4 regions of the Morganella morganii genome follow, and region 1 is predicted to be linked to each of the others. Evidence: predicted binding sites of a transcription regulator. Region 1 holds the regulator's gene; each other region holds the start of a gene.

Region 1 (3,192 bases):
TGCGAATTAAGTCCGGAAGAGATCCGTGAATACCGCGGCACCTTAAAAGAGCCGGGCCGGAACAGCCCGTACCGCGACCGTACTCCGGAAGAGAACCTCGCGCTGTTTGAAAAAATGCGTGACGGCGGCTTTGAGGAAGGTAAAGCGTGTCTGCGTGCCAAAATCGATATGGCATCCTCCTTTATGGTGATGCGTGATCCGGTCATTTACCGTATTAAGTTTGCGACTCACCATCAGTCCGGTGACAAATGGTGCATCTACCCGATGTACGATTTCACCCACTGTATTTCTGATGCGCTGGAAGGGATCACCCATTCACTCTGTACACTGGAATTCCAGGACAACCGCCGCCTGTATGACTGGGTGCTGGATAACATCACTATTGACTGCCATCCGCGTCAGTATGAGTTCTCCCGCCTGAATCTTGAATACACTGTGATGTCCAAGCGGAAACTGAATCAGCTGGTAACAGAGAAATTTGTTGAAGGCTGGGATGACCCGCGCATGCTGACCATTTCCGGTCTGCGCCGCCGTGGTTATACCGCTGCCTCTATCCGCGAGTTCTGCCGCCGTATCGGTGTCACCAAACAGGACAACAACGTCGAAATGGCGGCACTGGAATCCTGTATCCGTGATGACCTGAACGAAAGCGCACCACGCGCCATGGCTGTTATTGATCCGGTGAAAGTCGTGATTGAAAACATGCCGGAAGGTGATGTGATGGTCACCATGCCGAATCATCCGAACAAACCGGAGATGGGCAGCCGCGAAGTGCCGTTCAGCCGTGAAATCTGGATTGATCGCGCAGACTTCCGTGAAGAAGCGAACAAACAGTACAAGCGTCTGGTGCTGAATAAAGAAGTGCGCCTGCGTAATGCGTTTGTGATTAAAGCAGAGCGTGCGGAAAAAGACAGCGAAGGCAATATCACCACTATCTACTGCACCTATGATCCGGAAACCCTGAATAAAGATCCGGCTGACGGACGTAAAGTGAAGGGCGTTATCCACTGGGTCAGCGTGAAGCACGCGGTACCGGCGGAAATCCGTCTGTATGACCGTCTGTTCAGTGTACCGAACCCGGGCGCAGAAGATGATTTCCTGTCGACGCTTAACCCGGATTCTCTGGTGATCCGTCAGGGTTTTGTGGAGCCGTCACTGGTTGCCGCTGACAGCAGCAAGCCGTATCAGTTTGAGCGTGAGGGGTATTTCTGTGCTGATGCCAAATTATCCTCAGCGGATAAATTAGTCTTTAACCGGACTGTCGGCCTGCGTGATACCTGGGCGAAAATTGAGAGTAAATAACAGATAACACAGTGTTATTAATATAAAAAAGCCGTTCGCAGGAACGGCTTTTTTTGTGTGCATGTGTTCTGAAAAACGGCAACAAAAAAGGCGCGATACGCGCCTTTCATACAAAATGGTTAACGGCGAGAATTATTTTTTCTCGTCGTGGATACCTTCATCAGAACGGCAGTCACCATCCGCACAGTGGCCGTACAGGTACAGGCTGTGGTTGGTGAGTTTAATACCGTGGCGTTCCGCGATATTTTTCTGACGTGATTCAATGGATTCATCACTGAACTCAATCACTTTACCGCAATCCAGGCAGATCAGGTGATCGTGGTGGTGTTGCTGGGTCAGTTCGAAAACGGATTTGCCGCCCTCAAAGTTATGACGGGTGACAATACCGGCGTCATCAAACTGGTTCAGAACGCGGTAGACAGTTGCGAGTCCAATCTCTTCACCGATATCGATCAGTTTTTTGTAGAGATCTTCCGCACTGACGTGATGGCACTCCGGATCCTGCAACACTTCCAGAATCTTCAGGCGGGGAAGTGTGACTTTCAGTCCTGCATTTTTCAATGCTTTATTGTTATCGGTCATGCGGATTTAGTCCTATATTGTCGCTGGTGAGCGCACATTCGGGAAAACGCTCAACGGCTGAACACAATGTCCGGCTATCAAAAGGTGTCAGGTGCGATTCGCCTGACCGATGCCGGACCGGATAAATAATATCATTACATAAATAAGCAGAATTATCATTCGCAATTTAAGGGAAAACCTTAAATTGCCAGAATCTCGTCAAGACTCATTTCTTCGCGGATCTGCTCAACCCATTTTGCCACGCGTTCGTTAGTCAGCTCCGGCTGGCGATCTTCATCAATAGCCAGGCCGATAAAGTGACTGTCGTCCGCCAGGCCTTTTGACTCTTCAAAGTGGTAGCCTTCTGTCGGCCAGTGGCCCACAATGGTCGCGCCGCGCGGTTCAATGATGTCACGGATGGTGCCCATGGCGTCACAGAAATACTCTGCGTAATCCTCCTGGTCACCACAACCGAAGATAGCCACAATTTTACCGTTAAAATCAATTTCTTCCAGTGTCGGGAAAAAATCATCCCAGTCACACTGTGCTTCGCCGTAATACCAGGTCGGGATACCCAGCAGTAAGAAATCAAACCCTTCGATGTCCTCTTTGCTGCACTTGGCAACATCCCGGACTTCAGCAACATCATCGCCGAGTAATTTCTGAATCATTTTAGCGATATTTTCTGTGTTACCGGTGTCACTACCAAAAAATATACCTGCGATTGCCATAAATAAGCCTCTCAACCGAAAATCTCTGTGCCTGCAAAAGGACGCCGCAGCGACAACAAGCAGAAATTATAACTATTTCATCTTCATAAATACCATTCTGACGAAAACAGTATTTGAAGTCTGTCAAATTTGTGTGGTGTGTCGTCTCACAATTTGGTGCATAAATCAGAACGCTGAAGGTAATCAAGCAGAATTTGCTCGATAAGTTCGCCCCGGTTCACGTTTTCTTCGTATGCCAGCTGGTTCAGGGCATCGACAATATCCGCATTCAGTTTGAGCTCAACGCGGCGTAATCCGTTAACTTTGTCACGCCGCAGCTGATTGCGTTTGTTAATCCGCAACTGCTCATCACGGGAGAGCGGGTTTGTTTTCGGTCGTCCGGGCCGGCGTTCGTCAGCGAACAAATCCAGCGTGGTACGATCCGTTTGTTCTTTGGCCATAATTTTACTACGAAAAGGCGGATTACAATGATAAACGCGCAATGATACACCGCCATCCCGCTTACCGCCACCGCTTCGCGGCCTGTTACCGCGGATTTCGTGCAGATTGATTAACATCGCACCGTCTGCCCGCCTGTGCGGCAGCCCTGCAGGACGGG
Region 2 (3,192 bases), 670 kb from region 1:
AATACATCAGAGCGATAGCGCATAAACAACTGATTATTGCCAACGGCGAGGCCGGATGCGGCAAAACCTTTATCAGTACCGCACTGGCGGCAGATGCACTGATCAATAAGGAAATCGAGCGGATTATTGTCACCCGTCCGGTGTTACAGGCGGAAGAGGATCTGGGCTTTCTGCCCGGAGATATCAGTGAAAAATTCGCGCCGTATTTCCGGCCGGTGTATGACGTTCTGGTGAAACGGATGGGGGCTTCATTTTTACAGTATTGTCTGCGTCCGGAGATAGGTAAGGTGGAAATTGCACCGTTTGCCTACATGCGCGGACGAACCTTTGAGAATGCGGTGGTGATCCTCGATGAAGCACAGAACGTAACTGTCACACAAATGAAAATGTTCCTGACCAGGATGGGGGAGAATGTGACAGTGATTGTCAACGGTGATGTCAGTCAGTGTGATTTACCGGGCAATGTCCCGTCCGGGCTGGCCGATGTGCTGCGCCGTTTCCGGGATGACGATATGGTATCAGTGGTGTCTTTCACGCAGGATGACTGTGTGCGTTCGTCACTCTGTCTGCGGGCATTGCAGGCTTATAACTGAGTACAGGGGCTGCGGCGGCAGACACCGCCGCAGCCTGTTTATTATCAGTCGTCAGCATCCATCACATCATGGCGCAGGCGGTGATAACCTTCCTCATCGTAACCGAAACGCCAGTACGGGATCGCATACATCTGACTGTGTTCCCCGTTCAGCTCACGGCGCACATAGCGGCGCAGATCCCTGACCATCGCATCCTCTCCGGCAATCCAGAACGTACACTCTGTCACATCGGCGACCGGCCAGCTTTTAAACAGTGCGGTGACTTCAGCGGTTTTCTCTGTGCCGCCGGTCACCCAGTGCAGGGTGATACCCGCCGGTTTGTTCAGCACCTGCTGGTCATCCGCGTGATCGATGCGGATCACCACATTGCCCTGAGCCTCTGCAGGCATTTTTTCCAGCAGCGCGGCAACAGCGGGAAGTGCTGTTAAATCAGCTGCCATATAGTAGTGTTTCGCCACCGGCAGCAGCGGATCCGGTCCGCCGGGATTGGTAATACCGATATAATCACCCGGTTTGGCATTTCTGGCGAAATCCACCGCCGGACCGGCATCATCATGCATAGCGAATTCAATATCGATTTCTTTCAGTTCAGGGCGGATCGCACGCACGGTATAGGTACGGGCGGTCGGCCGTGGTTTATCTTCCGGCCAGACCGGTCCTTTATCGGACAATACCGGCAGAGCAGGCGGATTCGGCGCATCTTTGGCAATAAACAGCTTCAGGTGACCACCTTCGCAATCTGCCGGATAGGTATCCAGTGACTCAGCCGTAAAGGTGATGCGGCGCAGATTGGGGGTGACGTCGGTAAAGGATTTCACCTGAATCAGACGCGGCGGTGCAGGGCGGTAGATATTTTTTTTCCGGCTCATGCGCAATTCTCCGTTCTATTGTTATTAGTTTCGTTATATCTATTTCGCGGAGTGTATCAGGAATTCAGAAGAATGGTAATCATTATCAATAAAATTATTTAAAAAAGCACACCGTATGGGGGTACGGTGTGCCGGGCAATGCAGCTGCTTACACAGTGCATGACGTACTGATGAGGTACTTACTGATGAGACATGACGACTATCTTACTTTCATTCCCGCCGCCGTCATTAATAAGCGGAAAAGCGATGAGACTGCAAACAATGCCAGAACACTGCCTGCCCAGATAGCGACCATCCAGGCGGATTTTTTCCACCAGGGGGCCGCTGCGGCAGACTCAGTGGTAGCCCTGGTCATGGGTGATTTTTCCTCTGAAGACATAATAACTCCACCAGGTATATACCAGGATCACAGGTATGATGAATAAAGCGCCAACCAGCATAAAGCTCAGACTTTCGCCGGGGGCGGCGGCCATTTCATAATCGATCACCGGCGGAATAATCATCGGCCAGATACTGATACCGAGTCCGGTGAAACCCAGAAAAACCAGGCCGAGTGCCGCAAAAAACGGCGTATAGTGCAGATGACGGCTGACACTGCGGAACAGCGCAACGGCACAGACAAGCACCAGCAGCGGTACCGGCAGGAAGAACAGAATATTCGGGAAGCTGAACCAGCGCGCCGCAATGGTGTCATGCGCCAGCGGTGTCCACAGACTGATCACGGCCAGTACCGCCAGCATCACCAGGGTCAGAGGTTTCAGCACCTTATACATCTGCTGCTGTAAATGACCTTCCGTTTTCATCACCAGCCAGCCGCAGCCGAGCAGGGCATACGCGATCACCAGACCGAAACCGCAGAACAGCGGGAACGGCGCCAGCCAGTCAAAGGCACCGCCGGTAAAGGCGCGGTTTGCAACCGGAAAACCTTCAATCACGCTGCCGACGACTACACCCTGCACAAAAGTGGCGATAACTGAGCTGATCAGAAACGCGCGATCCCAGAAATAACGGTGATGTTCATCTGCTTTAAAGCGGAATTCAAAAGCCACACCACGGAAGATTAACGCGACCAGCATCAGTGTCAGCGGAATGGCGAGTGCATCCAGAATCACGGCATAGGCCAGCGGGAAAGCACCGAACAACGCGGCCCCGCCCAGCACCAGCCAGGTTTCGTTACCGTCCCAGACCGGGGCGACACTGTTCATCATCAGGTCGCGGTCAGCATTGCTTTTCACAAAGGGATAGAGGATGCCGATACCGAGGTCAAATCCGTCCATTACGATATACATCAACGTACTGAATATAATAATGACGAACCAAATCAGGGGTAAATCAATGCCCATGAGACACCTCCGGCGCGATACCTTTGCGGATCAGTTTCATCATATAGATGTAGCCGATACCAAACACAGAACCATAAACAATAAAGAAGATCAGCAGGCTGATGCTCATATGCATCTCACCGTGTGCTGAAACGGCATCTGTCGTGCGCTGTAATCCGTAAACCACCCACGGCTGGCGGCCGATTTCAGTCACAAACCAGCCCGCGAGAATCGCGATAAGCCCGGACGGTGCCATCCATAACATAAAGCGCTGGAAAGGCCGGGAATCATATAAACGCCCCCGGTAACGCAGCCACAGGCTCAGTGCGGCAGCCAGCAGCATCAGCATGCCGAAGCCGACCATCACGCGGAATGACCAGAACACGGCGAACACGTTGTCCGGTCTGT
Region 3 (3,192 bases), 570 kb from region 1:
TCAGCAGAATACCTTCTGCAAACCGGTCCTGAATTTTGGCATTCACCGGATACGTCAGATACTGCTCGAGGGTGTGAATAAAGGCATCGACCACACCGTTGGCTGTCTGGCGCGGCGGCAGGGTGTAAGTGGTCTGCGGATCAAGAATGGCACACTTCGGATGCACCAGCGGGTGACCGAATGATTGCTTATCTCCGGTTTCACGGCGGCTGACCACAGAAAAACAGTTGGTTTCAGAACCGGTGGCCGGAAGTGTCAGCACACAGGCAATCGGCAGTGCACTGCGGATATTGCGGCCTCCGGTGGTGATGATATCCCACGGATCGCCCGGATAATCCACCGCAGCGGCAATAAACTTGGTACCGTCGATAACAGACCCGCCGCCGACCGCCAGCAGATAGCTGATGTCATGCTCACGGATATACGCAATCGCTTTTACCAGCGTTTCATAGGCCGGGTTCGGTTCGATACCTGAAAATTCATGAACATCATAACCGTCCAGGGCAGCCAGTACCTGCTCGTAAACACCGTTACGCTTAATACTGCCGCCGCCGTACAGCATCAGTACTTTGGCATCTTTCGGGATTTCACTGCTGAGTTTGGCGATTTGGCCTTTGCCGAAACGAATTTTTGTCGGGGTGAAAAGAGTGAAGTTGTTCATTATTTCTCCGGGTAAGATTAGGAAAAATGAAGCGGATAACCATTAAGTGTAGTGTAAATCAGGGCAGGCGTGGTGGCGAACCGGATTGTGCTTTCCGGCACACCGGCAGCAAAAAGGCTCCCGCAGGAGCCCTTATCTTATTTCTTATGGACGCGGTGGCGTCTGCGGTTAAGCAGGGCGCGGCGTCTGCGGTAGTGTCGGATGAGCAGATACAGGGATGCCACGATACCGACAATCAGGAAAAAGACCGGGATCAGCAGCAGTGCGGTCATTACCGTTTTTTCGTGTGCTTTGACAAACGGGATCTGATTGAGCACATAACCGAAGGTGGTAATAATCGCCACCCAGAGGAATCCGCTCAGCCAGTTAAAGAACTGGAAACGGCGGTTCGGCAGCGAGGAGAGACCTGCCAGCATCGGCAGCAGAGTACGGACAAAACCGAGAAAACGACCGATCAGCAGGGCATACAGGCCGTGGCGGTTAAACAGCACTTCGGCTTTCTGATGGTAATTTTTCGGGATCTGCGTCATCCAGCGCCTGACGGTTTTGGTATCACTCAGCCAGCGCCCCTGAACAAAACCCAGCCAGCTGCCGATACCGGCGGCGGCGGTCAGAATAGCCAGTGTCGGCAGGAAATCCATCACGCCCTTCGCAATCAGTGCGCCTGACAAAATAAGCAGGGTATCCCCGGGCAGAAACGCGGTGGGCAGAATGCCGTTCTCCAGCACAATAACGGTGAAGAGGATAGCGTAAACCAGCCAGAGGACTTCGGGATTAGAGAGTGTGGCAAAATCGTGAGACCAGAGCGCACTCACAATCTCTGATAAACTAGACATTAGATTTCCTGTAAAACGAGATCCGGAACAACGGTACAGACAGTGTATCGCAAAAATTGCTCACCCGTTTGATTTGATCGGGTTTTTCTTCCGATTCACTGACGGTATAAAGGGAGGTTGGTGAATCATGTCTCTGTGGGCATTTTTTGTGCGTTTTATCTGTGGTGATCCCGGACGGATGACTGAAAACCCTTAGCATTCCGTGTGAAATTTTCCGCCGGAATCGCATTTTTTTGGTAAACGGTAATGATAATTACTATCAAATTGCTCAGGGTTTGGTATGATCAGCGGGTTTCGTTTTTTGGGTAGCGATGAATAACACGATTTATTTTTTGCTGAGAAAGAGTTCATAACAAAAGAGAGTTGAAGGCCAACTGATGCGTAATTTGACCGTTTCTGTGCTATTGGCATTATGTTTAACCGGCAGTGCATTCGCAGATAACACTGCAGCTGTCACACCAGCGACAACAACACCTGTCACCGCGCCGGCAGCAACCGCCGGTCAGCCTGCTCAGACGCCTGAACAACCGGCGGCCCCGGTATCCGCGACAGAGGTTCCTGTTCAGGAAATCAGCGCAGCACCGGCAGACGGTAACCGTGGCTTTGCGGCGGAATTGTCCGTGATTTCCATGTATCAGGGCGCGGATGTTATCGTTAAGTCGGTTATGATCGGCCTTATTATCGCCTCAGTGATTACCTGGTCCATTTTCTTTGCCAAGGGCGCGGATCTTATCGCTTCCCGCCGCCGTATCCGCCGTGAAGCGGCAGCAATCAAAGATGCCCGCTCGCTGGATGAAGCAGCTGCCATCGCCGATACATTCGGGAAAAAGAGCGTCACCCGGATGTTGGTGCTTGATGCCGTCAATGAGCGGACTGCATCAGAAAAAAGCCGTGATCTGAGCGGCATCAAAGACCGTGTGACATTCCGTCAGGAGCGTATCGTTGCCGGTGTTGCCCGTCATATGGGACGCGGTAACGGCTATCTGGCCACTATCGGGGCTATTTCACCGTTTGTCGGCCTGTTTGGTACCGTATGGGGTATCATGAACAGCTTTATCGGTATCGCTCACTCACAGACCACCAACCTCGCGGTTGTGGCCCCCGGGATTGCAGAAGCACTGCTGGCAACGGCACTGGGTCTGGTCGCGGCAATTCCTGCGGTCGTTATCTACAACATCTTTGCCCGTATGATTTCCGCTTACCGTGGTGACCTGGGTGATACCGCAGCACACACTATTTTATGGCTGGGCCGTGATCTCGACCTGGCAGACAGCAAAGCAGGGTAATATCTGATGGCAATGCGTCTTAACGAAGAGTCGGATGACAGCGGCGAATTGCATGAAATTAACGTCACACCTTTTATTGATGTGATGTTGGTTCTGCTGATCATCTTTATGGTGGCCGCACCGCTGGCGACCGTTGATATTAAAGTGAATCTGCCGGCCTCAACGGCAAAACCACAGCCGCGTCCGGAAAAACCGGTCTTCCTGACGGTGAAAGCAGATAACCAGCTGCTGGTGGGCGAGCAGGAAGTCACAAAAGAAACACTGGCTCAGATCCTGGATCAGACCACGGAATCCAATAAGGAAACCACGATCTTCTTCCAGGCAGATAAAACAGTCGATTATGAAACGCTGATGGGCATTATGGATGCTCTGCGCAAAGCGGGATATCTGAAAGTCGGGTTAGTGGGTA
Region 4 (3,192 bases), 800 kb from region 1:
GCGCTGCATGGTCAGTGTCCAGCTGGCGGAAAGTCCGGATGCCTGTAACAGATAACGGTATTCTGTTTCATCAAACGGCAGATGAAAAGCGATGGCAGCGGCTTCCCTGACAGACACCGCGCTGGTGCGGGTCAGCAGTTTCAGCGGCTGATCACTGCTGACATCCCCTTTCCCGGCGACACGGTACAGCCAGCCGGTACGGCCGCAATCCTGCATCACCTGTGCAAAATCAGACACATCTGTCAGCGGATTCAGTTTGTAGCACGGTGAGCGCGGCTGGGTGACCTGAATCACGGCGCTGCCCCACTGATAAATATCCCCGATGAATACGGTTTCTTCTGTCATACCGAGGGTGGATATATTTTCCCCGAAGAACGGCGCGACAAAGCGATCCTCAATCTCCGGATACATCATTTTCCAGTAGTCGTAGTGTTCGCGGGGATAGTGACACAACGCACGGTCAGGGCCGCCGTGAAAGGCTTTTTCCGCCTGCTCGTCACCGGCGAGTCCGGTGGCACTGAGGGCAATCACGCCTTCGGTCTGACGCTTTTCAATTGCGCTGCGCCCGCAGCGGGCTGTATCCCTGACGGGACCGGTGAAAACTAAAGGTGTGTATGCCATGCCGCCTCCGTATTGAGTGAGACGGATATCATAATCGAAAGCGGGAAAGAAGAATATGTGCGGACAGCGTCCGCACATATTTCAGGACTTATTTTGCAGAAGCGAAACGCGCTGCTGCCTCATCCCAGTTCACCACAGACCAGAATGCTTTGATGTAATCCGGACGGCGGTTCTGGAACTTCAGATAATAGGCGTGTTCCCACACATCCAGACCGATGATCGGATAACCGGAAGTACCGGAAATCGCTTCACCCATCAGCGGGCTGTCCTGGTTGGCGGTGGAAACCACAGCCAGTTTGCCGTCTTTCAGCACCAGCCATGCCCAGCCGGAACCGAAACGGGTTGCGGCGGCTTTTTCAAACTCAGCCTGAAACGCCTCAACGCTGCCGAAATCGCGTTCAATCGCTGCTTTCAGATCGCCCTGTAATGTGGTGCCGGTTTTCAGGCCTTTCCAGAACATGCTGTGGTTGGAATGACCACCGGCGTTGTTGCGGATAAAGGTACGTTTGTCCGCCGGGAATTTATCGAGCTGTGCGATCAGATCGTCGATATCCAGATTTGCCATCTCAGGGAAGGCTTCCAGCGCGGTGTTGGTGTTATTCACATACGTCTGATGATGTTTGGTATGGTGAATTTCCATTGTCATTTTATCGAAATGCGGTTCTAACGCATCATAAGCGTACGGTAATGCAGGTAATACATAGCTCATAATTATAACTCCAGTAATTGACCGAACCGCTCACACCGTGTGTGAACAGGCTAAACATTATAATGAAACAGATGATAATGAAAACGATTATCAGATCTGTACGATCTGTGCGGATTTTTTTTATTTGTTATTTTACTGTCTTATTTTAGTTAAATATTTTAGCTTTTGCTTATCATCTGATGTCATGCACTATTTTTTATTCTACGGGTAATTTTTTATATCGCCGGAGGTTTTCGCATCAAATGATAACGCTGTGAATACCCCCTTTTTCAATCCGTGATCTTTAGCGCAAAAAAGAAACAAAGGCAGAAAGGTAACTTTATTTAACGTGATTTTGACATAGCATTAACAATTGAAAGGAGATGCATCATGACAAAAATAACGAAATATCCTGTACCCGAAGCAATTGCAGAAAACGCGCTAATCAATCATCAGCAGTATCTGGACGAGTATCAGCGGTCTGTTGAGGATCCCGACAGCTACTGGCGTGAGAAAGGTCAGATTGTAGACTGGATAAAGCCCTATACGCGGGTGAAAAACACCTCTTTTGATCCGGGCCATGTCAGTATTAAATGGTTTGAGGACGGCACACTGAATCTCAGTGCTAACTGTCTTGACCGGCATCTTGCGGAGCGTGGTGATAAACCGGCGGTGATCTGGGAAGGTGACAGCCCGGATGAGTCCCGCACACTCACTTACCGTGAACTGCATCATGATGTCTGCCAGTTTGCCAATGTCCTGAAACAGCAGGGGATCCGCAAAGGTGATGTGGTTGCGATTTATATGCCGATGGTACCGGAAGCAATGGTCGCCATGCTGGCCTGTGCCCGTATCGGTGCGGTGCACTCGGTGATTTTTGCCGGGTTCTCACCGGAGGCGGTGTCCGGCCGTGTCATTGATTCCGGGGCAAAAATGGTGATCACGGCAGATGAAGGTCTGCGCGCCGGGCGTACTATTCCGCTGAAGAAAAATGTGGATGACGGCCTGAAAAACCCGGGTGTGACCACAGTCAGCAGTGTGATTGTTTTCCGCCGCACCGGTAATCCGGTGGAGTGGCAGGAAGGGCGTGATATCTGGTGGCACGATGCTGTCAGTGGTGTCAGTGCGGACTGTCCGCCGCAGGAGATGAATGCGGAAGATCCGCTGTTTATCCTCTATACCTCCGGTTCCACCGGCAAGCCGAAAGGCGTGCTGCACACCACCGGCGGTTACCTGGTTTATGCCACTCTGACATTTAAATATATCTTTGATTATCATGGTGATGAAGTGTTCTGGTGTACAGCGGATGTCGGCTGGGTAACCGGACACACCTACCTGGTTTACGGCCCGCTCTCCAACGGGGCCATCACGCTGATGTTTGAAGGCGTACCGAACCATCCGAAGGTCAACCGGATGTGCCAGATTGTCGACAAACATCAGGTCAATATCCTGTATACCGCACCGACCGCTATCCGCGCCCTGATGGCTGAAGGCCTCAGTGCGATTGAAGACACCTCCCGCAAATCACTGCGCATTATGGGATCAGTCGGCGAGCCGATTAACCCGGAAGCCTGGGAGTGGTATTACAAAACTATCGGTGACAGCCGCTGCCCGATTGTCGATACCTGGTGGCAGACCGAAACCGGTGCCTGCATGATAGGTGCGATGCCGGGGGCGATTGAACTGAAACCGGGCTCCGCGACCGTCCCGTTCTTTGGTGTTCAGCCTGCGCTGGTGGATAACCAGGGTGAAATTCTGGACGGCGAAACCGAGGGGAATCTGGTGATCCTCGACTCCTGGCCGGGCCAGGCCCGTACTCTGTTCGGTGATCATGAACGTTTTGAACAGACCTATTTTTCCGCCTTTAAAGGTATGTATTTTGC

Evidence for each region. Region 1 encodes Fur, which represses iron uptake genes when iron is present. Its sites were predicted from a motif close to ATAATAATGAGAACNACTATCAA; they were not measured.
Region 2: the regulator Fur is predicted to act here: its motif matches at 1,529-1,551, upstream of JL661_RS09885 (siderophore-interacting protein).
Region 3: the regulator Fur is predicted to act here: its motif matches at 1,738-1,760, upstream of exbB (tonB-system energizer ExbB).
Region 4: the regulator Fur is predicted to act here: its motif matches at 1,402-1,424, upstream of sodA (superoxide dismutase [Mn]).

Annotation. Positions count from the first base shown of each region.
Region 1 covers NZ_CP069157.1:2,713,453-2,716,644, reverse strand. Annotated here, with positions in the region: gene glnS (glutamine--tRNA ligase) at 1-1,302, shown strand, start outside; gene fur (ferric iron uptake transcriptional regulator) at 1,435-1,884, opposite strand; gene fldA (flavodoxin FldA) at 2,064-2,594, opposite strand; gene ybfE (LexA regulated protein) at 2,741-3,034, opposite strand.
Region 2 covers NZ_CP069157.1:2,044,873-2,048,064, reverse strand. Annotated here, with positions in the region: gene phoH (phosphate starvation-inducible protein PhoH) at 1-593, shown strand, start outside; gene JL661_RS09885 (siderophore-interacting protein) at 638-1,462, opposite strand; gene JL661_RS09880 (DUF2474 domain-containing protein) at 1,662-1,817, opposite strand; gene cydB (cytochrome d ubiquinol oxidase subunit II) at 1,798-2,805, opposite strand; gene JL661_RS09870 (cytochrome ubiquinol oxidase subunit I) at 2,795-3,192, opposite strand, start outside.
Region 3 covers NZ_CP069157.1:3,282,537-3,285,728, reverse strand. Annotated here, with positions in the region: gene yqhD (alcohol dehydrogenase) at 1-661, opposite strand, end outside; gene JL661_RS15700 (DedA family protein) at 799-1,497, opposite strand; gene exbB (tonB-system energizer ExbB) at 1,875-2,783, shown strand; gene exbD (TonB system transport protein ExbD) at 2,790-3,192, shown strand, end outside.
Region 4 covers NZ_CP069157.1:3,512,886-3,516,077, reverse strand. Annotated here, with positions in the region: gene yiiM (6-hydroxyaminopurine reductase) at 1-621, opposite strand, end outside; gene sodA (superoxide dismutase [Mn]) at 710-1,330, opposite strand; partial or broken gene acs (acetate--CoA ligase) at 1,700-3,192, shown strand, end outside.